DNA from 2 places in the Lactobacillus sp. ESL0230 genome. Region 2 is predicted to be linked to the other one. Evidence: predicted binding sites of a transcription regulator. Region 2 holds the regulator's gene; the other holds the start of a gene.
What was found. Region 2 encodes Rex, which represses fermentation and respiration genes when NADH is low (regulators of the CRP and FNR family bind a similar motif). Its sites were predicted from a motif close to TTGTGAANTANTTCACAA; they were not measured.

Region 1 (12,473 bases), on a different contig from region 2:
GCCTTAGCAGGTGAAAAAGAAAGTTTGGCAAAATTAGCTGCGCTACCAATTGATCAAATTGATTTAGAATATCGGCTTGATTTTCAAAAATTACAAAAACAGATTAATGCATACCTTGAATCGGGGGCAAATTATTTATTTGACTCCACCTTACTACATGAAATTCAAACTTACTTGGGTGGTAAGAGAATTGATTTAAATGGAAATGAAATTCATGGTAACTACGAGTTAGTCAATAAGCTTGTTAATAACGCATTCGCTTCAGTGCAATGGTTGACTAATTTAGGTGTAGAGTTTAATCGTGATGATGTAGCAATGCCTGTTGGTGCTTTGTGGCGTAGAGGCCATAAACCAGTTGAGCCAATGGGCTATGCTTTTATCAAAGTTTTGGGTGAATGGCTCAGAAATCATGGCGCAACTATTTTAACTGAAACCCGAGCAAAACATTTAATTATTGAAAATGGGCAAGTTAAAGGTGTGCTTGCCGAAAATAATGGCAAACAAGTGACTGTTCACGCACCAAAAGTCATTTTAACTTCAGGTGGGTTTGGTGCGAACACAAAGATGGTCCAAAAGTATAACACTTATTGGGCACAGATTGCTGATAATATTGCAACTACTAATTCACCAGCAATAACCGGTGATGGAATTGCTTTGGGACAAGAAGCAGGCGCTGCTTTAGTGGGTATGGGTTTTATTCAACTAATGCCAGTATCTGATCCAGAAACGGGTGAATTATTTACAGGCATTCAGACACCACCTGAAAACTTCATCATGGTTAATCAAAAAGGAGAACGTTTTGTCAATGAATTTGCAGAACGGGATACTTTGGCTAAAGCAGCAATTGCTAATGGTACTTTATTTTATTTAATTGCTGATAATAAAATCAAAGCAACAGCCTATAACACAACTGAGGAGTCTTTGGCAGCACAAGTTAAGGCTGGGACACTGTTTAAGGCCGATACTTTAGCAGAACTAGCTGAAAAAATAGGGGCAGAGCCTGCTACTTTAGTTAATACAATTAATAAATACAATTCGTATGTAGATGCCGGTTATGATCCTGAATTTAATAAGAGTGCCTTTAATTTAAAATGTGAAGTTGCCCCATTTTATGCAACACCACGTAAGCCAGCAATTCACCATACTATGGGTGGGTTGAAAATTAATTCTAAGGGGCAAGTGCTTAATCAAGATGATCAAGTTATTACTGGTCTATTTGCTGCTGGTGAAGTTGCGGGTGGTCTTCATGCTGGGAACCGCCTTGGCGGCAATTCATTAGCTGATATTTTTACTTTTGGCAGAATTGCTGCAGATACTGCTTGTAGTCAACTTATATCAGATACTACCAATAGCTCACCACAAAATTAAAAATTAATCAAAAAATAGCCAGTCTTCAGGCTATTTTTTGATTAATTGTCCTTGTTCTAAAGCTACAAAAATGGTGACGATTAATAAATCGGCACAGCCCCCCAAACTATAATTATGGTCTAAACATATTTGGCTAATCTTGAGGAGATATTTTTTTCCTGAGACTGTAGCATAACCTCCTAGAGCAAGATAATGGTTAGCACAGCTGTGTAGCCAATTAATCACATCATAATTACCTGCGCGCTTAATAAGATTACTGTCAACCGTTACTGTAGCAATTTTCATTAAGGTATCTAGTAATCGGCACTGGAGCGTACCGGTGCTCTGCTTTAAGAAAGGCAGGGCATATTTTTTTACAATGGGATAACCTTGTTCAGCTTGTGCACGTGCGCCACCAATGCTGTATTGTTGAAATTCACGTTCACCAGCTGTTTGTAATTGGTTATTTTTTTCTAGGTCATGTTCAACTAAACCATGGCACATTCTAGCGATAGTTGTAAACAATTCAGCCTGATTTTTCTTACAATAACTTTGAGCGCAAACAAAAATACCTAGAGCAAAAATTGCCCCTTTATGGGTATTGACTCCGTTTGTAGCTGCTAGCATTTCTTCTTCAGCTAATAGACCTTCTTGTCTTAATTGAGTGAACATGGTGGAGAGGTCTGTTCCAGTGAAGGTTTGCCCAATTTGTGTAGCTTTATTGAAGTAATGCTCTAGGCTTAAGCTACTGTCAATAAAGGTATAAATATTCATATCAGGATGTGGTCCAGGATTAGCGGGATCAACTAAGCCAGGTTTAGGCAAGGTAGTGACTTCATATAAAAGAGCGCGTAGCGCATTTTGAGTGATTGAATTAGTCATAAGTTCCTTAATTGTGATTACTACTTAATTGCTAAATTGTCGACTAAAGTTTGAATTTCTTGTTTGTTACTTTTAATAAAGTCAATAAAGTCAATAATTCCAGCTGAAAAATGCTGGTTAGGATCATAAACAAGATAAACTTGCCGGATATTTTTAGGTAAATCAAGTTGAATTTGATGAATATCAAAGCCACTGAGATAAATGGTTTTGGCAACAACGCCCACAATATCGTTGGTCAGTACTTGACCAGCAATTGCCAATTCATCATGTAAACGATTGATGATATGCAAATCAGAAGCAACTGCAAGCAAAGCGTTGGTGATATCGCGACCAATTTGAATTTTAGTGGAGTAGGTCATGATGGATTCGCCTTGTAATTCACTGGGCGACATGCGATTAATTTGAGCTAAATTATTATCGGGTGCAACAATTGCAATAATTTCTTCGGTATAAAGCGGAATATAAGTTAGGTAATTAAATTCGGGTACGTAAGAGCAGATACCGATATCATACCATCCATTTTTAATGCCCTCGCATATTTGATAAGAGGGATTATCATGATAAATAAAATGCGGGGAAATCGCACTTTCTTGTTGGTATTTTTTGGTTAAATAAGGCAAAAAGATACCAATTGCAGTAGGGATGCCAGCAATATGAATATTGCCTTGATCTTGACTAATTTTTTGAGCAATCTTTTTTTTACCATATTCCAATGAAGTTAACGTTTTGGTGACCGTGTCATAAAAAATACGGCCATATTCGGTTAACTGGACATAGCGCCCATTATGTTTGAACAGTTTGCAATGCAATTCGGTCTCTAGTTGCTTAATGGAAACTGATAAGGTGGGCTGACTGATAAAAAGATTTTCGGCAGCTTTTGTATATTGTTTTTGGTCTGCCAACTCTTGAAAATAGTAAAGTTGATTTAAATTCATGTTGAATACCTCAATAGTAATTACCATATCAATTGCGCTTTAAATGCTATACCAAATTTTAGTGAAGCGCTTTCTATAATTGTTTATAGGTGTATTGGGAAAATTAATATGTGACTTGAAAAGTTGTTCACATGCTGTTTTAGGTCGGTAATAATTAGTGAATTAATAAGCAAAATGGAGGTGAAAGAGTTGCCTAAGACCAGTAAAATACTCTGAAAACATTGTTGATTATATTTAAAATTAATAATTTAAACTTTGATATCAATTTTACAAAGTTTATTTTTTTAAACATAATACAGGCAAAATATAATATTTCCAAGGAGTAGAGGAGATTAAATTATGTCTGAACAAAATAACTTACACGTCTTACCACCATTTGAAACAACACCAATTATGCACCATGCTAAACCAGGTGAAGCAATGGCGCAAGAAGATTTTACTAATTATTTAAAGGAAATTCGCCATTTGGCCCAAAACGAGTTCGATCAAATGACGAATTTTATTGAGGAGCAGCGTAAATTTCCTGATGACTTTTTTCCGTTAGCCATTAAACACGATCTTTATCGCTTTGCTTTACCGCGAGAGTATGGTGGTTGGGGCCTTAGTGAAAAACAAATCTTACAGGTTCAGGAAGAATTTTCCCGTACTCAAGGCGGTATTCGCATGCATTTACACCATGCTTCCGATATGAACTGGCGTATTTTAGCTGGCTTTGGTAGCCAAGAACTCAAAGATAAGTATATGAATAAGTTTCAAGATAAGTCAATCTATGCTAATTTTGCCCTTACTGAAAAAAGTGGTGGAACAGGAGCAGACTTGCATACATTAGCGGTTAAAGACGGTGATGAATGGGTTATTAACGGCGAAAAAACACTTATTTCTCATGCTGATGTAGCTGATTTTACCTATTTAATTGTTGTCACTGATCCTGATAAGCAAGGTGATGAGCGCCTGTCAGCTTTTTTTGTACCAACTAATACGCCTGGTTTTGAAGCAATGGAAATGCCACTCATGATGGGTTGTCGTGGTGCGGGGCACGCAGATTTGAAATTTACTGATATGCGAATTCCTGAAAAATATATGTTAGGTAAACGTGGAGAAGGAATGAAAGTTGCTATTTCAGCTTTATCACTTTCACGTGCACATATTGCCGATTCTAATTTAGGGATGGCTCAACGGATGCTGGAAATGTCCATTGCTTATGCTAAGGATCGCACTACCTTTGGTAAGCCTTTATGTAAGCGACAATCAGTTATTTTTGAAATTGCTGATATGGGTTCACGAATTCACGCTTTAAGGTTGATGCTCTGGGATTTAGCTGAAGATTACGATGCAGGTAAAGATATCACTAAAAAGGCTTCGATGGCAAAATTAGAAAGTATTAATACTGTTAAATTAGTTTCTGATTATATGCTGGAAATTTTTGGTGGTATTGGTTATTTCCAAGATAATCCTTATGGTCCAGCTGAACGTTTGTACCGTGATTGTCGGGCAATGTGGCTTGAGGAGGGGCCACGTTCTGTTCAACGTTTAACCGCGGGGCGGTTGTTGATTAATGACGGTGGTCAAACCCCAATTACCAGTTTGTAAATCAAATTAATGAAGCGGACCAAATTATTAGGGGGGGAAGAGATGATTTAGCCCGCTTTAATTATTGATAGCTTGGAGATCAGAAAAATGGCTAATGAAATTTTAAAGGGCATTAGAGTAGTTGATTTAACACAATTTCTAGCAGCTCCAACTGTGGGGCGCGTTTTAGGTGAATGGGGTGCAGATGTTATTAAAGTGGAAGCCCCTAAAGGCGATGCTGGGCGAACCCAAGGTGCAGTTTTTGGTATGAAGTATGAGGACGATGAGAACTTAGGTTTTGATGTGTCCAATATGAATAAGCGCTTTATTACGTTGAATATGAAAATTCCTGCTGGATTACAAGCGTTTAAAGACTTATTAAAAAAGGCTGATGTATTTTTAACATCAGTGAGAACAAAAAGTTTAGCAAAGATGGGATTATCTTGGCCGGAATTGCATCAAGAATTTCCTAAATTAGTGTTTGCTCAGGATCGCGGTTATGGAGAATTTGGTCCTAAGAAAGATGCTGCCGGTTATGATGCTACGGCATATCAAGCTCGTGGTGGCGTACAAGGAACAACAGTTGATAAAGGTGGCAATCCTTATAATCCAGTGAACGGTTACGGCGACTTTCAAGTTTCAATGACTCTGGCAGCAGGTATTTGTGCGGCTTTAGTTCAAGTAGCTAGAACTGGTAAGGGAGATAAAGTTGTTGTTAACTTAAATCATGCAGCAATCTTTATGCAGAATATTGCAATGGTTTCAGCGCAATATGGCAATGAGTATCCTAAGAGTCGCCGAGAAGTAACCAATCCTTTCAATGATACTTATAAGACAGGTGATGACCGCTGGTTTGTTTTATGTGTACCTGAATATGACCGTGATTTTGATAAGGTAATGCACCTTATTGGCCGTGATGATCTTAAAGGTGACCCGCGCTACAGCCATATGGATATCCTCAATACTCAAGGAAATAGTAGTGAAGTAATTGCCGTTTTGGAAGCGGCTTTTAAGAAACAACCGCTAACCTATTGGTTAAAGCTCTTCAGTCAAGAAGATTTGCCTTTAGAGGCTTGTCAAGTACCGACAGAAATTTATCAAGATTCTGAGGCCATTGACAATGATGAAATTCGACTGATGGAATTTCCTTCAGGTGCTAAGCGCTATATTCCAACTAATCCAGTTCGTTTTGCTTCGCAAGGAAATCCAACGCTTAAGCCTTCACGCGCACAGGGCTCAGATACTCTGGAGGTGCTCAAACATGATTTAGGATATAGCGACGAGCAAATTGCAACAATGCTTGCTAGCGGTGCAGCTAGCGGTGTTCGCCATTTAGGTGAACCGATTAAATAGGTGACAAAATGGTATTACAATACACACAACAACAAAAAGAATATCGTCATTTAGCCCAAGAATTTGGTGAGCATTACTTGACTTCTGAAATGATTAAAAAGTATGACCAAAATGGTGCTTGCCCCCTAGAACTTTTTAAGCCAGCGATTAAATTAGGGTTACACATGTTGGAAATTCCAACTGAATATGGTGGGGCAGGTCTTTCATATGAAGATTCAGCGATTGTCTTTGAAAAACTAGCTGAGTATGATGCTGGCTATGCTTTGACTTTGATTACTTCATTTGTCGCCTTGCGCTGCGTTTTGCTGGCAGGTACTAAGGAGCAGGCAACTAGGTTTGCTCAAGTTTTAGCACCTGGTCATTTTGCAGCCTTTACGATGTCAGAGGCTGATGCGGGTTCAGATGCAGGAGCAGTTAAGGCAACGGCGGTGCGGCAAGGTGATGAGTACATCTTGAATGGTAATAAAGCCTTTGCCACTAATGGCGGTCTTGCTGATATTTTAATTGGTATTTTTCGCACCTCGGATGCAGGTAATCATGGTTTATCAGCTTTTATGATTGATAAAAAGACACCTGGAATTTGGGCGGGTCAACATGAAGATAAGATGGGTTTACGTTTGTCCGATACAGTTCCTTTGAGTTTTAAAAATGTGCGTGTTCCAGCTGCTAATTTACTGGGTCAAGAAGGACGTGGGCTCAATATTGCCCTTGAAAGTCTTAATTTATCACGGGCGTACGTTTCTACTCTTACGGTTGGAATTATGCAGAGAGCCCTTGATGAAGCAGCTAAATATGCCAATGAACGTGAACAATTCAACCAACCAATTGCGCAATTTCAATCGGTACAAAACATGCTCGCTGATATGGCTACTAGCGTCGAAACAGCTCGTTTATTAGTTAATAATACGATGAAGATGATGGACCAAAATTTAGCGGTGCGGCAAGAAGGTGCAATGACCAAATTGTACGTCACTGATGTAGCTCAAAAAGTAACTTCGCAAGCCGTTCAAATTCTTGGTGGTTACGGTTACACCCGAGCATATCCCGTTGAAAAATTAATGCGCGATGCCAAAGGATTTCAAATTCTTGAGGGTACTAATGAAATTCAGCGTATGACGATTGCGCGCGAAGTTAGCAAAAAATATTACGGTTAAGGAGGAAGGCCATCATGAAAATTGCATTAATTGCTAGGGCTGCTTGGGCTGATCCGCAAGCTTACACGGTTGACAAACAGCGGGTAATTGTTAAACCAGAAAATTTATTTTTAAGTTTGGCTGACCGCGCTATTTTGACCTTTGCACAGCAAGTTGTTCACACTCGAGGCGGAACTATCGATGCTTATACATTTGAACCTGATGCAGCAGCTGCTGATCGAATTTTACATGAAGCTTTAGCTTTAGGGGCAACGACTGCGACTAAAATTGTCGGCGGTGATTTGGCTGATCCTTTGCAGCAAAGAGAACTTATTCAGCGATTTGTTCAAAGACTGATTAAACAAGGCCAGCACTATGATTTGTGGTTGACAGGCGATACTGCTGATTCAGGTTTTGTAGCTATCCTTGCCCAAGAATTAGCAGCGTACTGTTATGAGCATGTAACTGCGCTTGATTCAGCGTTTAACTTTGAAATTAGTCTTGCAAAAGGTAAATTGCTGGGCCAATGCCAACTGCCAGCAGTTATTACAACTGATGATTTGATTCAGGTACCTGAACTGGCAACTTTTGCGGCCTTAAAGACCGCAATGGCAGCCGCGATAACAACCATCGATTTACCCATTAAGAGCAAACCGAGCACTTTAGTCGCGATGCAAGAGCAAACTGACAAGGTAATTTTTAATTTGGCACAAGAACCAGATGCAACTGCTAAATTGGTTGCTCAATTAAAGCAAGACGGAATTCTGAGGTGAACAAATGACACCAATTTATTATATTCAACTGGAAGATCAAAAGATTGCCGAAGGCAATAGCAGTAATACTTTAGCCGGACTCAAAAACAGTTTTACCGGACCGAAGTCCGTTTTAGTTTTTAGTAATCAGGCTATGCAAATCCAAACGAAATATCGGCAAGCTGGAATCCCAACCATTATTTATCAAAATGAGCATTATACTTTGACAAATTTGACCAGCGTTGTGACCACTCTAGTTGCGCGCTTTACTGCAGAAAAAGAATACCTGATTATTTGTGATAATGATCAAGTGGGGAGCAGTCTAGGCAGCCGCTTGGCAGCCGCTTTAGGGGTCGATTTTGTCGCTAATGTTCAAGAAGTGCAGCAGGAAGGCGCAACGCGCATTGCTAACCAATCGCTTGGTCAAACACATGTGTGTCGGCAGGTGCCTTTAGCTGCTAAAAGTATAATCACTACATCTTGCACTGGCGTGGCAGGAAAGGCTAATACTGAAGTAGAAGTGCTTGATTGGAACATGCAGCAAAAAGGGGTAGCTTATCAGTATGTTGCCCAAAAGCAGTCTGCAAATGATTTGGCATACGCTAAGGTTGTTGTGGCTGCTGGCAAAGGCTTAGGCGCTGCAGAAAAATTGCAGCCTTTGCAGCAGTTAGCGCAGCACTTAAATGCTAGTGTAGGAGCAACTAAAGCCGTCACCGACCAAGGCTGGCTTGATGCTACGCGAATGATTGGTATTTCGAATTTGATTATTTCACCCACAGTCTATTATGCTTTTGGCATTTCTGGAGCAGTGCAGCATACGATTGGTATGAAGAAAGCCAAGCAGGTAATTGCCGTGAATACTGATCCTGCGGCCCCCATTTTCAAACTGGCCAACTACGGTATTGTGGGTGATGCCAACACGGTCATTGAACAGCTCAATCAGCTTTTAACGGAGTAATTCAAATGGGTGTTGAACAGAAACTGACCACGGTAAAGGCATTGTGGCATGAGCGCCTGAAGCAAAACCCTGATGACCTCTTTGTCATTGAAGCGGGCCAGCGGTACAGTTATGGGCAGATTGGCCAGCTGGTTGAGCAGGCGGCTAAGCGCTTAACAGCTTGGGGCGTTCAAAGTGGCGACATTGTTGCCTTGCAATTTGAATTAGACCTCGAAAATATTGTGCTGCTGCTGGCCTGCATTGAAGTAGGAGCAGTTATTAATCCTTTAAATCCCCATTTTGACCGGGATGAAGTTACAGCATTGATCAAGCGCTTTAAACCCTATGCTATTATTTCGCAAAAATCAGTGCGCGGTCGAGATACAATTAGTACTTTTCAGCACTTGCCCAACTACCAGCTCACCTGTACGGGTGATTTAAAAATGTTTATCCGCCAAGATCGGCTGGCAACAGTTTTTAAAGCAAATGAGGGACCAGCAGGCGCTGTTGTTATTTTAAATACATCTGGCACTAGTAGCGCTCCAAAGGGGGTTGTGTTAACGAATACTAATCTTTTAGTTGCCGAAGCCGCTTATCTGCAAGCTTTTAGCATTACCAAGAGTGATCTGACGCTGCTCTTATCTGGGATGTATCATGCAATTGGTTTTCATCACGGCTTAATTGCTACTATATTAGCGGGCAGTAAAATGGTACTTCTTAAACACTATGCTATTGCCGAAGTAGCGAAGCTATTACAAGAAGAACCGATTACCTTCATCGATAGTTTGCCTACGGTCATGTATGATCTTTTATTTAAAGTGGCTGATTTAGGCCAATTACGACAGTTAATTTGCGGCGGGGATCAAATTAAGCGCGAACTTCTTCAGCAGGCCCAAAAAAGAAATCTGCCGCTGTATAACTGCTATGGCTTAACGGAAGCTGTCCCATTTAGCTACACGCCCAGGGCTTATTATCAGCAGCAACAGGGCCTGACGACTGCGGTAACGCCAATGGCTGGTATTAAAGTCCGGTTAGTCAACGACCAGCAGGTCATTAATCGAGCAAATATCACTGGCTTAGTTGAAGTCAAGGGACCCGTTATCTTTAAAGAATATTTAGGCGAACCAGAAAAAACTGCGGCTACTTTTGATGGTGAATGGTTGAAGACTGGTGACCTAGCACACTATAACCAAGTTGGTTTATTAGAAATTGAGGGCCGCAGTGGTGACCGCATTATTCGCGGTGGTGAAAAAATTGCAGCTTGCCTTGTTGAGGAAAAACTGAAAGTTTGCTCAAATATTCAGGAAATTGCTGTTATAGGCATCCCTGATATGCGTCTTGGACAACGCATTGGCGCCTTTATTGTTCCAAGAGACCAGCAGAAAAAAATTACTAAAGCTGAACTTCTTGCAGAATTGAGTAAATACGGAGTTGATAAAAAATATTGGCCCGAAAAAATTTGGCAGTTAACTGCTTTACCCCGCACAGTTAATGGCAAGATTAAAAAATATCAATTAACAGAATATTTGAGGGATCAAGCAAGTAATGTACAACAAATTTTTTAAGCACTCAATGGCAGATTATTTTGTTACTCCGCAGATGCTCAACCACATGAACATCACCCATGGTGGGACGATTTTAACTCGGCTTGATTCGGCAATGGGATTATTTGCTAATTCATATGCTAAGACCCAAACTTTAACCGGTCGCATTGATCGCGTTAGTTTTTATCGGCCAAGTTCAGTAGGTGATCATCTTAGTTTTTGTCTCACATTGCTTAAAACAACTAAGCGGACCATGACAATTTATGCTGCAATTAATCGCCTTTCACTGGATAATAGGCAAACAGAATTAATTGGTGAGGCTGTGCTGACTTATGTCGCAGTTGACGCGCAATTAAGACCAATTCAGGGTCAGATTGAGCCATACCAAGTAAGTGATAAGACTGAAGAAGAGTTCATTCATAGCCTTAAAGATCGTTTAGGTCTTTAGCAATACGCTAATTATTTAATTTTTTTATTAAATTATTGAAAAAACCTATTATTAAAATCAATTGGGTAATTGGCTAAAAAAAGGTTAAAACTAGACGTCAATGGCTATGCTGGCTAGACGAAGATAAACAGCAATCTTTGCGATGATGGCGACAAAGTCAATAATGACAAGGTTATTGCTTATAGCTAATACTCATACTTGTACCATAATAAATCATTATTTTTATTTAATTAAATGGGTTATATTATTGGGTAATTAATTACCAATAATTTTGAAAGGTGAAGAGATGGAAAGAAAGAATAATTATGCAGGTGTTGCCACCTCCGTTTATATGCACTTTGCGGTTGTGGGGGCGGCGACACTGTTTATTAGTCAGTATCGCCAAGTTTTAGCACAGTCATGGCATGCAACTGAAACTCAAATCTCGTTGGTGATGGCGATGGTTGGCCTCGGGCGGATTATTACTATTTTGTTTGCAGGTGCGATTTCAGATAAGATTGGTCGCAAGAAGGCCTTGTTGATTGCACTTACTAGTGATGCTATTTTTTTGTTGGGAGCAGCTTTTGCTAATAATATTTGGGTGGCTGGAATAGCGGCGATGTTTTTTGGCGCTACTAACTCTTTTGGTGATACAGCTGGTTATCCGGCTCTAGCCGATGCCTTTCCGACTAAAACGGCCACGATGAATTCTTTTGTGAAAGCAGCCATGCAGGTAATGCAGATGCTGTTTCCATTTTGTGTCAAATTGATCAGTAATCCGCGAATTACTGCTTGTATTTTAGTTGCGTTGATTTTAATTGATGTTTTTTTAACTATAAAAACAGCTTATGCACCGCAAGCGCAAGCCCAAGAGACTAAAGTTGAGCAGGCAACGGCTACAATGCAAACTAGTAGCAATCAGCCAAAACTAGCAGTTGATGGATTAATGATTATTGCTTTAGGATTTACACTTTGTTTTACTTTTTATATTTTTTCCTTATATGCGCCCTATTATGGTCAATATGTACTCAACGAACCTGCTGCTAATGCTAATCAACTAGTTTCGTGGTATTCAATTGCGTCATTGATCTCGGTCTTTGTGACTTCAGTTTTAGTAACAAAAGTAAAGCGTTTGACCTTGATTATGGTTTATTCAGCTATTACTGCAGTGGGACTTTTATTCATGGTTTTGTCTCCTTCACCATTAGCGGGTGAAACTGGCGCGTTAGCAGTCGGGTTCTTCACCGCTGGTGGCGTATGGCAAGTTGGCTTATCTGTTTTGACTTCTTATTTTCCACAAAGTCATGGCAAGATCACATCATATTATAGCTTTGCCCCTGCCATGGTTTACTTTGTTGCACCATTAGTAGCAGCTTTTGTCTTAAAAGCTAATGGTACAAGTACCTTGATGGTTTTCTGGATTACGGCAATTTTTGCAATAACTTCAACTATTCTTGCCGCAATTTTGATTGTGCGCAGTAAGAATTTTGATATTGCAGATTAGTTAGAGAAAGGCAAATTTATGACTAAAATAATAAAGACCCAAGCTACTGGGCGTAATGGACAGATTGATTTTGAAATTAAGTTAACGGGT
Region 2 (12,473 bases):
TCTTTATCAATCATATATTGAACTTGATACATAATATGATTACAGACAAAGGTTCCAGCAGTTGTCGAAACATAGCTTGGCAACCCTGCTTTGCGAATTTCTTTAACCATTGCCTTAACAGGTAATTGAGTAAAATAGGCATTTTGACCGTCTTTATGGATGGCAGTGGCAATTGGTTGATAGCCTTTATTATCAGCAATTCGCCCATCATCAAAATTAATTGCTACTCGCTCAGGAGTTAGAGCAAAGCGCCCACCAGCTTGACCAATATTTAAGACATAATCAGGCTCTTCTTTGACAATTGCCTCACGTACTACTTGAGCACAATCGCCAAAAACAGTTGGAATTTCTAACTTAATGATTTTAGCACCAGCAATCTCATCATCTAAAAGCTTGACTGCTTCAATTGCTGGATTAATTTTATCTTCACCAAACGGATCAAAACCGGTAACTAATATTTTCATTGTTTTTCTCTTTTCTAAAAATTAAAAAGCTAAGAAATACATTAAAACGATGTGGACAACTAACATACTAATGGCAATAGGAAACTGCTGTTTAATTACTCCTAATGGATCTTGCATCTCCATTAGAGCTACTGGCAAAGTATTAAAATTGGCAGCCATTGGCGTCATTAATGTACCACAATAGCCAGCGGTCATTCCTAATGATGCAACAACAACTGGTGAACCGCCTTGTGCCACAACAAAGGGAATTCCAATACCAGCGGTAATTACTGCAAATGCTGCAAAAGCATTCCCCATAATCGCTGTAAAAACAGCCATTGCTATACAGTACAAGCATACACCTAATAAGTGATTGCCGACAGGAAATAAACCCGAAATTGCCTTAGCAGTAATTTTACCTACACCTGAAGCAGTAAACACTACACCCAAAGTAGCAAGTAATTGTGGTAACACTCCAGCTGAGCCTACCGAACGAACCATTCTTTGTGTATCTTCATAAACCGTTTTTGGATTTGATTTAGTCAAAACCATCGCTACAATTAGTGAAACGATAGCAGCAATGCCAATGCCAACCTGTCCACCTAATTTGGTAAACTGCGCAATCACTAATGCTAAAATTGCCAATAAAATACTAGGTAAGAAAATCCAATTACCAATACGCTTAACTGTTTGATTAGCAATTTTTTCATCAAGTTCCTTAATTTTACCAACTCGAACTTGTTTAAGAAGAGACAGTAGCGCAATAATTAATAAAATTCCACCATTTATTTCATTGGGTATCCATTGACCAGCTGCAAATAAAATTGCAAATAAAAGCCAAAAAAGACCCGTTCCCCAACGTGCAGGATTAGTTTTATCACGCCAGGATTCAACTGCAGCTGCCAAAAAGAACAAACCAATTAAAATATAAAAAGCTAACAAAAGATTATTAATTAGTATATTCATTTATTTCCCCTTTTTTATTTTTTTGTCAAAAGCATGATTGTAAAGTAAGCATAAAATATAACAAATCACAGCAATCGGAATAGTAATTAATACCACAGCTGACGTGCTAATTGGATATCCTAATGATTTCATAGTACTAGAAATTAACAATACACTAGATGAAGCAACAAATAAGTTTTGTGCAAAGAAATTACCAAAATTATCACTAGCAGCAGCTCTTGCTTTAATTTGATCAACTTCTAATTCTGTCATTTCGCCATTAACTTTGCCTGCAGCTTGTGCCATTGGATTGATCAACGGAGCGATAAATTGTACCTGCCCTTGGACAGAAATCCCAAATAAACAAGCAAGTTCACGAATAGCTGTATAAATATCAAAAATTCTTCCTGGTGTTAGATTTTTCATTTTTTGAATCAGATTAACTGCGGCTGTCTTAAGACCATGGCGTTCTGATATACCAATTGTTGGTAAGGTTAAGAAAAATAATGAGACCATGCGGTTATCAATGAAACCTTTCCCCAGAATTTTTAAAAAAGAAACAAAGTCAATTCCTGATACCAATGCAGTAACTAATGCTGCAATTACAACTACGGCAACCGTATCTAGTCCTAAAGCAAAACCTATAACGATCACTAGGATGCCAAGTAAACTCAAATATTCCATTATTTTTTGTCAAATTGGTTTCAGTCAACTCGGTTTATTCTGATAACAACTAAATGACTGTTTTATTAATATGGTTAAAACTCCTTCGGATTAATCAGCTGACCTTTAGCAATAGCCCCATAAAACTTTCCTTTAATTTTAAAGGCATCCCCATAATTACAAATACTTGTACCGCTTTGTTTACCATAACGATTATAAATTTTTAGGGTTTTCGTTCGCTAATCATAATAAACGCCAGTCACATTTTTAGCAGTAACACAATAAGGCTTAAACAGCATAAAAATCGCAACTGCTAACTTTGGTCCTAATTGCAAAACGCAAACTAGAAGCTACGCCAAAACCATTTATCCATTTTCCTTTATCATTATAAATGTATGTCAATTTCACTTCCTTGAACCTACACAATCTGTTTTGATCACATTGAATCGCTTTACCTAGACAAGTTGTACGGTCGAATTAGAGCATAGGATAACTGATGTCAAAGGTAAAAAATAATTAGCTAATAACAAAAAGGAACTGTTCCGACCAACAGTTCCTTTCTAAATATCGGTTATAAAATTACATCATGCCTGGTGCACCAGCAGCAGCAGCATTTGGATCAACTTCTGGCTTATCTTCAGGTATTTCTGCTACAACTGCTTCAGTTGTTAATAATAAAGCAGCAATTGAAGCAGCATTTTGCAAAGCAGTACGAGTTACCTTAGTTGGGTCAATGATTCCAGATTCAACCATATTTTCCCAGTTGCCATCGGCTGCATTGTAGCCAATTTCTAATTCTTGACTCTCAAGTTTATTCAAAATAACTGAGCCATCTTCACCGGCATTTTCAGCAATTTGACGAACTGGAGCAGTCAATGCCCGCAAAACAATGTTAATTCCAGTTTGTTCATCAACACTGTCACCCTTCAAATCCTTAACAGCACTCTTAACATCTACTAAAGCAGTACCACCACCGGCAACATAGCCTTCATCTACAGCTGCCCGAGTTGAATTTAACGCATCTTCAATCCGGTAGCGACGCTCTTTTAATTCAGTTTCAGTAGCAGCACCAACATGAATAACAGCTACACCACCAGTTAATTTAGCTAAACGTTCTTGCAACTTTTGTTTATCAAAGTCAGAAGTAGTCTCAGCGATTTGTTTTCTAATAGAATCTTCACGATCCTTAATAGCATCTTCTGAACCAGCACCATCAACAATAGTGGTTGAGTCCTTAGTAATTGTGATACGCCGTGCTTGGCCTAATTGATCAAGTGTAGTATCTTTTAATTCAAGACCAAGGTCTTCAGTAATCACTGTACCACCTGTTAAAGCCGCAATATCTTGCAATTGTTCTTTACGACGATCACCAAAGCCTGGTGCCTTAACAGCAACGACATTGAAAGTACCACGAATCTTATTCAAGACCAAAGTTGGTAAAGCTTCACCTGAAACATCATCAGCGATAATTAATAAAGACTTACCTTGTTGTACAATTTCTTGTAATAGTGGCAAAACATCTTGAATATTCGAAATCTTTTTGTCAGTAATTAAAATGTATGGGTTGTCTAAATCAGCTTCCATCTTATCATTGTCAGTAACCATGTATTGTGACAAGTAACCACGGTCAAATTGCATTCCTTCGACCACAGAAAGCTCAGTTTCAATACCACGTGAATCTTCAATGGTAATAACTCCGTCATTGCCTACTTTTTCCATTGCATCAGCAATCAAATCACCAACTTCTTTTGAAGCGGATGAAACAGCAGCAACTTGAGCAATTTGCTCTTTAGAAGAAACTGTATGACTAATTTTATGTAATTCATCAACAACAGCTTTCGTAGCCTTTTCAATTCCGCGACGAACACCAACTGGATTAGCACCAGCAGTAACATTCTTCATCCCTTCGCGAATAATAGCTTGCGTTAAAACAACAGCAGTTGTGGTTCCATCACCAGCAATATCATTAGTCTTTTGAGCAGCTTCAGCAACAAGCTTAGCACCCATATTTTCATAATGATCTTTTAATTCAATTGCTTTAGCAATGGTCACACCATCATTAGTAATATCAGGATTACCATAAGATTGTTCTAAAACAACGTTTCTTCCTTTAGGACCAATTGTTGCCTTAACTGTATCAGCTAATTTATCGACACCCTTTAATAGAGAACGTCTTGCATCTTCAGAAAATTTAATATCTTTTGCCATTTTTCTTACTCCTTAATTACTTAACAACTGCCAAAATATCTTTTTCATGAAGGACTAAGTATTTTTCACCTTCGTAATTAACGTCAGTGCCTGAGTACTTATCGTAGAGCACAATATCACCCTCTGCAACAGTCATTGGAATTTTACTACCATTTTCAGCATAGCTGCCTGCACCTACAGCAACAACTTCACCTTCAGTTGGCTTTTGTTTAGCATTAGAAGCAAGGACGATTCCGCCTACAGTTTTTTCTTCTTCTTCTTTAACTTTTACGATCACGCGATCACCTATTGGTTGTAACACGTTTGTCCCTCCTAAATTCAATTTAATATCTTTAATTTTAGTCATTAGCACTCAAATTAGCTAAGTGCTAACTTATAATTATGATAATAACCCCTTTTTGTTTAAAATGCAAGAAAAAATTAGCACTTTTTCAATTAAAGTGCTAATTTGTTTTAATCACTAAGTCTACCTAATATTTATGCGGGCTACTTCTTATCACTTTCTAAAAAATAAATTAATGTTTGCAATTCAGTAGCTAAATCAACATTTTGTATTCGTATTCCGCTCGGAGCTGAGAGTCTGATCGGCGTAAAGTTCATAATTCCTTTAATACCTGCTTCAACCATTTCATCTGCTGTTTTTTGAGCTGTATTAGACGGAACTGTTAAAATCGCAATTGTTATCTGTTGGTCACTCAGTTGCTTTTTAAGCTCACTCATATCATATACAGGAACGCCGCTTAAAATTTTGCCTGTTATTTTTTGATCTATATCAAAAGCACAAGAAATTCGAATATTATTACTTCGCTTAAAATTATAATTAAGCAAAGCATGTCCCAAATTACCAACTCCTACCAAAGCCACATTGGTTAAAGTATCTTGATTCAATATTTTTTTAAAAAAAGTCAGTAAGCTTTTTACATCATATCCATACCCACGCTTACCTAATGCACCAAAGTACGAAAAATCGCGCCTAATTGATGCACTATCAACTTGAACAGCTTCAGATAATTCAGTTGAGGAAACTTTCTCTTTGCCAGCTTCATTCAAGATGATTAAGTATCGATAATAAAGCGGCAGTCTTTTTGCTGTCGCCGTGGGAATTTTTATTTTTTCCATTTATTACAAAGCCTCCAACTTAATTATGCTAGCAAATTTCATTTGTGAATTACTCATCAATTATTTATTATTTTACCTATAAACTAGTGTTAGTTGCAAATATTTTTCACAATCTTTTAGATTTTAACACAACAAACACTACTTATCTAATTATTTTCAATGCCTCAAAAATCAACTATTAATTTATCTTGCTATATTTTGAAACAGACCATAGTCACTTTTAACTCGCTTCATATGCTAAAATAGTTTTTAGGTGAAAAATATGATAATTGCACAAGGACACGATTTAGAAAAACAATTTGGAGCTACTACACTATTTAAAAATGTCAATTTTTCAATCAATTCAAATGCAAGAATTGGCTTAGTGGGCTCAAATGGGGTAGGTAAAACTACTCTTTTAAAAATTATGACAGGTGAAGAAGAAGCTACACACGGTGAGTTTATTGTTAATAAAGCAATTGAAGTGGGCTACAGCGCTCAAGAAAAAGCTTTAAATGAAAATAAAACCATTTGGGACGAATTACTCGGTGTTTTCTCTTCTTTAATCGAAATGAATACACAAATGCAAGTAATGCAACAAAAAATAGCTGAACATCCTCAAGATAGTCAACTTTTAAAAAAATATGATCAATTACAATTTGATTTTGAGCAAAAAGGTGGCTACAGCTATCAAGCTGATATTAAAAGTATTTTACATGGCTTTAATTTCCCAGAAGAAACTTGGTCTAAAACTATCAGCAACCTATCTGGTGGAGAAAAGACCCGCTTAGCCTTAGTCAAACTACTTTTACATAAGCCCCCCCTACTTCTACTTGATGAGCCAACTAACTATTTAGATTTAAATACGTTAGATTGGCTAGAAGCATTCCTTAAAGGTTACAATGGAGCAATTTTAGTAGTTTCACATGATCAGTACTTCTTAGACCATTTGGCCAACCAAATCTTTGAATTACAATTTGGCCAATTAACAGCCTTCAAAGGTAATTACTCCGATTACGTAAAACAGCGTCAATTAAGGGATCGTCAGCAAGAAGAGGCTTACGAAAAGCAGCAAGAAAAAATTAAAAAAGATGAAGAATTTATCCAAAAAAATCTTGTTCGCGCCACAACTACTAAAAGAGCCCAAAGTAGACGTAAGCAACTCGAAAAAATCGAGCGCATTACTCCACCAAAGCATAAAAACAAGGTCAAAATTAATTTCAAAAGTGATTGTCCCTCTGGTAAAGAGGTGTTAATCTTACATGATTTATCAATTGGTTACCCTAATAAGGTCATGGTGAATAATATTAATCTGCAAGTTAATAAAGGGGATCGCGTTGCTGTTATTGGACCTAATGGCATAGGTAAATCTACTTTACTAAAAACTATTATGAAGAAATTGCGACCTAAGATGGGTTCCATTAAATACGGAGCATCGCTTGATATTGGTTATTATGATCAGGAATTACAATTGCTGGATTCTAGTAAAACTGTGCTGGATACTATTTGGGATCGCCACCAAACTATGCCTGAACGTGATATCCGTGCTGTTTTGGCTAGTTTCTTGTTTACAGCAAAAGATATTGATAAAACGGTCGGACAACTTTCTGGTGGACAAAAAGCAAGATTAACGCTAACCGTTTTGTCCTTAGAACATAGTAATTTCTTATTGATGGATGAGCCAACTAATCATTTAGATTTGGAAGCCAAAGAAGTGCTTGAGCAAGCTTTACAAAAGTTCGATGGTACCTTACTATTTGTCTCACACGACCGCTACTTTATTAATCAATTAGCCAATAAGATTGTTGAAGTTAATCCTCAACAGGCAACAGTCTATGAAGGAGATTACACTTATTATTTAGATAAAAAAAATAAGCAACTTAACACCACCAAAATTGTGCCTAAGCTAGACAATGAAGACGCACAAAAAGCCACTAAATTATCTTACCAGGAGCAAAAAGTAAAAGACTCACAAAAGCGTAAACTACAGCGACAGGTTGAAGAAATTGAAGTTGAAATTGATAATTTAGAAAGACAACAGAAAACAATTCAGAGCGAAATGGCTGATCCGCTAATTGCAACTGACTTTAGCAAACTTGGACCTTTACAAGAAGACTTATCAGCAATTCAAACTGAACTAACTAAAACGAATGAGAAATGGGAAGAGATTATGATTGAGCTTGAAAATTTTTAATGTTAATAATATAATTTAATTTAATATAACTTTAATATTAGAAAGGAGCGTCAATGGAGTATCAAGTAACTAAAAATATAAGTTTGGCAGCATTAAAATCTTTATATGAAAGTGTCGGTTGGACTTCATACACTGTAGACATGCCCTCTTTAAAAATTGCTCTTGAAAATTCCCTAGATGTTATTGCAGCCTTTGATAATCAACAATTAGTTGGCTTAATTCGAGTTGTCGGTGATGGTATTTCGATTATTTATATTCAAGATTTATTAATTCAACCTAAATATCAGCATAAAGGAATCGGTTCTCATCTAGTAACACTAGTCTTAAAAAAATACAAAAATGTAAGACAAAAATTATTATTAACCCTTGATGAACCTAACACTCGTTCCTTTTATCAAAAATGTGGTTTTATGTCCTGCGATCAAGGATCATTAGTAGCCTTTTATCGTGAATATTAAAAAAGTTGACTTCTTTAATAAAGAGGTCAACTTTTTTAATTCAAAATCTAATCAGCATAAGGTAATTCAAGTGAAGGATCAGCATTCAGCGTTAAATCAGCAAACTTTCCTTCGTTATATAAGTTATAGGCAGCTGCACCAATCATGGCTGCATTATCACCACACAATTTTAATTCTGGAAGAATAACTTTCAAGTCAAAGTTTGAAGGAAGTTGCTTAATTTCTATCTTCATCCGATCACGTAAACCTCGATTAGCTGAAACTCCACCGCCCATAATGAAAGTTTTGGGATGATATTGCTTAATTGCGCGTATTGTTTTTTTAGCTAAGACATCAACTACTGCTGCTTGAAAACTAGCCGCTAAATCATACTTATTCAAGCTCTGATGAAGCTGATCTGCATGGTGACAGGTATTGATAAAGGCACTTTTCAGACCAGAAAAAGAAAAGTCGTAATTGTCATCTTCCATCATAGCTCGCGGAAAGTCAAATGTATCTTGTCCCCGATGCGCCCACTCATCAATCGTCTTACCGGCGGGATAATTAACACCCAGCACTCGACCAATTTTATCATATGCTTCGCCTACAGCATCATCGCGCGTATCACCAACAATTTCAAAATGGGTTGCGTCCTTCAACAAAACAATTTCAGTATGTCCACCAGAAACTTGTAAAGCAAGTGCAGGATAATCAATTTTAGCAGTTAATTGCGCAGCCATGATATGACCCATAATATGATCAACGCCAATCAAAGGGATACCAGTTGCCATTGAAGCTGCCTTGGCAGCACTGACGCCAATTAAAAGTGCACCAACTAAGCCTGGTCCATAAGTTACAGCAATCGCATCAATATTCTTCCAAGTAACCTTTGCCTCTTCTAAGGCCTTTGTGGTGATTTGACTAATCACTTCAATATGGTGTCGACTAGCAACTTCAGGAACAACGCCACCAAAGCGTTGATGACTTTTAATTTGAGTAGCCACCACCATACTTTCTACTTCACAACCATTTTTAACTACTGCAGTTGAAGTTTCATCACAGGAACTTTCATAAGCTAAAATACGGACTTCTTTTTTTCTATCCAAATTTAAATCCTTCCCTTTGTTAATGCCTTAATTCCAAAATCATGCCCAGACCATCTTGCTGAACATCTTGATAATAATTCGCGTGTACAAATCTAACTCGAAAGCCTAAACTTTCATAAAGCAGACGTGCCCTTTCATTGTCTGCCCTAACTTCTAAACTAATCAAGTAACATTGCTGCTTTTTAGCAAATTTAGATAAAAGTTGGATTAGATATGTGCCCAAACCATGATTTTGCCATGCTGGATCGACTGCTAAATTAGTAATATGCGCTTCCTTACCTTGTAGCCTTATTCCAGCTAAAGCAATTAACGCTGTTTCCTTGTAAACCAACAAATAGAGCGAGTCATTTTTACACAATTCAGCTTGAAAAATTGTGCTATTCCATGGTAAGTAGCCATGATAAACCCTGCTTTCCAGTAAAAGTATCTTAGAAAGGTCACTTAGTTGAGCTGGCACTATTTTTAAACAATGGTTGTTCATTTTAAAGGTAAACGCCTTAAAAGCAAGTCCGTGCTCTGAATAGAATGCTTGGCTAAACTTCTTCCACATACTTACTATCTGGGCCGAAATCTTGCCCCGTCTTTTTGTGCCAGTCTACTTCTGCTTGCGTTCGGCGCAGATAATTAGGTAATAATTTATCTGGCTCGACTGTTTTTTCAGAATTTGCTAATCGCCCAATAAGACCCGCATGAATTTGATTTTGTTGCATTGAGCCGTAACTGTATGGTACATCAATGTTTTTAATTAATTCTGCCTGTTTTTCAAAACCTGTACCCACAAAAATAACTTGCTTAAGTTTATGATCGACAAAATAATTTTTAATTTTCGTTAGTAATATGTCAATATGATAATGACCATCAGCAATTATATTAGTCAACTGCTTATCTGCATTTACATACGCACCAGCAAAGAAATTGTCATTGCGCGCATCAAGACCAGCAACAATAAGAGTTTGGGTTGCGTTACAACTTGCCGCTAATGCCTGTAGAGTTGAAACTCCAACCACTTCTTTTTGTAAAATACTGGCGAACATTTTTACTGTAGTTACGCCAATACGTAATCCCGTATATGATCCTGGTCCAAGCGCTACTGCGAAACGATCAATATCTTTAAGTTCCAAGTGATTAGACTCTAAAATATCTTTAATCAATGGATCAAGATGTTCGCTATGATTGCGCTCATCAATTTCATTTTTTTCAACTACAATTGTATCATCTTGATTTAAGGCTACACTTAAATTATTAGTTGCGGTTGACACACTTAAAATTTTCATTTTTAACTACTTTACCTTTTTCAAATTATCGATTAATCTTGATGCGTGAAATTGCCATTAAAACAAAGTAAACCACTATCATTTGAACCCAGGGAACTATTATTTCCATTGGTGCTCGCTGAACTAATGCTGCCTTATAGTCTACATTATAGAGAAGATGAAGCCATAAGGTATTCATACCAACGTTTACAATAATTGAAACTAATAATACTGCAACCACAATTCGCCATATTTTTACTGGCTTTTGATAAAAGAATAAACCATAAATAAATGGACCTACCATTGCACTTAGTGTAAAGCCAATAAAAAAGCCCCCTTGATTGCCAAATAATGCTGAAGAAACCAAATCAGCAATTCCACCTCCAGCAGCACCCCAAACTGGACCAAACATATAACCTAATAAGACACTACCGATAAAACCTAGTCCAATATGAGCTAAGCTAGTTCCAATAGTAAAGCGCTCAAGAATAATTTTCATTGCAACTATAATGCCCAACAAAATCAAATCGCGCAATTCGATCTTTAGCATTTTTTTTATTGGCATTCACAGCACTTTCTTTCCATATTTAATTTAGTTTTTTATAAAAAAGCATAAATTATATTATAACTTGCGCCATAATATTTCACAAACTGATTTGTCATTTCGATCTTGATCACTAATTGCATGATATGACTTAATCTCTGTTTCATGATCAACAGTAGTTATACATGAATATGGTAGATCACCATAACGGACTTCTAAATTAAACTTAATGTCAATTACTTTCGCTACATGCTGCTTTAAAAATTCCCGATCAAACATATCAATAAACCAATTAAAATAGTGCCCATTGGTCATATGATGATTAGTATCTAAATCATCATAGCACACCCGATACTGCCGCTTTTTGTCATACTTTGCTTGAACTCTTAATCGGGGAAAACGTGGCAATTTTTTCAAAAAAGGAATACCAATTTCGGCCATCATTTCTTGATCAGTCGAAACTAATTTACGCTTTTGTAAATCAAACAAAACCCATTCACTTTCTACATTAATTAGTTCATTTCCTTTTTGATCACTGAAAAGATAATTTCGATATTCTAAAAAGCGGTTATAGCCTACCGGTTCAGTCGAGACAATAATTTCTTCGTTTGGTTTGGGTAAGCGATTAATTTCGATATGATATTGCGTTACCACCCAGCCAAGTCCCTTTTTAGCTAAGACATTAGTACTTGCAATTCCACTACTTAACTGATGTTCGGAAACACTCATCATTAAATCAATCATTGCCGGTAATTTTAAATTTTCATTTTCATCACATTCATAAAATTCTACTTGATGTTTTTCACTATATTTCATTTGATCTACCTATAATTTTTCTTGATGGTAACGCTCATATAATTCGTTTTTAGATACATTATTTGTGGTTGCAACTTGCTTAATAGCTGATTTTTTGCTTTCACCTTGACTAACTTGTCTATCTACTAATTCAATTAACTCAGGCCATGTTAATGATTGGGGCTGGTCAGAATTTGGCGATATCAAAATCACAAATTCTCCTCGAGGAGTATTCTGCTTAAAATAATTGGTCACTTCTTCAAGTGTACCACGTATAAATTCTTCATGAATTTTAGTTAATTCACGTGCAACGACAATTTTACGCTCAGGTGAAATAACAGTCTTCATATTAGCTAGTGTTTTAGATAAACGATGCGGTGCTTCATAAAAAATTGAAGTTGCATGTGCAGCATTCATTTGGTTAAAAAATGGCTGTTGCTCACCTAATTTCCGTGGCAAAAAGCCATAATATGTAAATGGCTGTGCATCAAAGCCAGATGCAATTAGAGCTGTTGTAAAAGCTGATGCCCCAGGCAAAGGGATTACTGCAATATCATTTTCAATGCAATGCTGTACCAAAATATAACCTGGATCAGAAATGACTGGCATACCGGCATCGCTAATCTCAGCAATTACTGCTCCTTCTTTCATCATCTTAACTAATTCTGGTGCCCGTTCTTGTGAATTATATTTATGAAAAGCTAACATGTGATTGTGAACACCAATTTTTTCTAATAAGATTCCACTAGTTCTTGTATCTTCTGCTGCAATATAATCTGCATTTTGT

Region 1: F5ESL0230_RS00355 (acyl-CoA dehydrogenase family protein) is a predicted target of Rex. The motif match lies at 3,420-3,437, and genes of this name have one in related genera.

Annotation. Positions count from the first base shown of each region.
Region 1 covers NZ_REHI01000003.1:1,818-14,290, forward strand. Annotated here, with positions in the region: gene F5ESL0230_RS00340 (flavocytochrome c) at 1-1,368, shown strand, start outside; gene F5ESL0230_RS00345 (triphosphoribosyl-dephospho-CoA synthase) at 1,399-2,229, opposite strand; gene F5ESL0230_RS00350 (LysR family transcriptional regulator) at 2,250-3,191, opposite strand; gene F5ESL0230_RS00355 (acyl-CoA dehydrogenase family protein) at 3,504-4,754, shown strand; gene F5ESL0230_RS00360 (CaiB/BaiF CoA-transferase family protein) at 4,842-6,086, shown strand; gene F5ESL0230_RS00365 (acyl-CoA dehydrogenase family protein) at 6,095-7,240, shown strand; gene F5ESL0230_RS00370 (hypothetical protein) at 7,255-7,992, shown strand; gene F5ESL0230_RS00375 (electron transfer flavoprotein subunit alpha/FixB family protein) at 7,997-8,929, shown strand; gene F5ESL0230_RS00380 (class I adenylate-forming enzyme family protein) at 8,935-10,473, shown strand; gene F5ESL0230_RS00385 (acyl-CoA thioesterase) at 10,481-10,900, shown strand; gene F5ESL0230_RS00390 (MFS transporter) at 11,187-12,383, shown strand; gene F5ESL0230_RS00395 (FAD-dependent oxidoreductase) at 12,402-12,473, shown strand, end outside.
Region 2 covers NZ_REHI01000007.1:12,881-25,353, forward strand. Annotated here, with positions in the region: gene pcp (pyroglutamyl-peptidase I) at 1-464, opposite strand, end outside; gene F5ESL0230_RS06240 (DUF979 domain-containing protein) at 486-1,409, opposite strand; gene F5ESL0230_RS06245 (DUF969 domain-containing protein) at 1,410-2,072, opposite strand; gene groL (chaperonin GroEL) at 2,631-4,259, opposite strand; gene groES (co-chaperone GroES) at 4,276-4,560, opposite strand; gene F5ESL0230_RS06260 (redox-sensing transcriptional repressor Rex) at 4,746-5,378, opposite strand; gene F5ESL0230_RS06265 (ABC-F family ATP-binding cassette domain-containing protein) at 5,641-7,551, shown strand; gene F5ESL0230_RS06270 (GNAT family N-acetyltransferase) at 7,605-8,009, shown strand; gene tsaD (tRNA (adenosine(37)-N6)-threonylcarbamoyltransferase complex transferase subunit TsaD) at 8,057-9,094, opposite strand; gene rimI (ribosomal protein S18-alanine N-acetyltransferase) at 9,114-9,644, opposite strand; gene tsaB (tRNA (adenosine(37)-N6)-threonylcarbamoyltransferase complex dimerization subunit type 1 TsaB) at 9,628-10,368, opposite strand; gene F5ESL0230_RS06290 (folate family ECF transporter S component) at 10,394-10,912, opposite strand; gene F5ESL0230_RS06295 (acyl-[acyl-carrier-protein] thioesterase) at 10,970-11,707, opposite strand; gene rsmI (16S rRNA (cytidine(1402)-2'-O)-methyltransferase) at 11,717-12,473, opposite strand, start outside.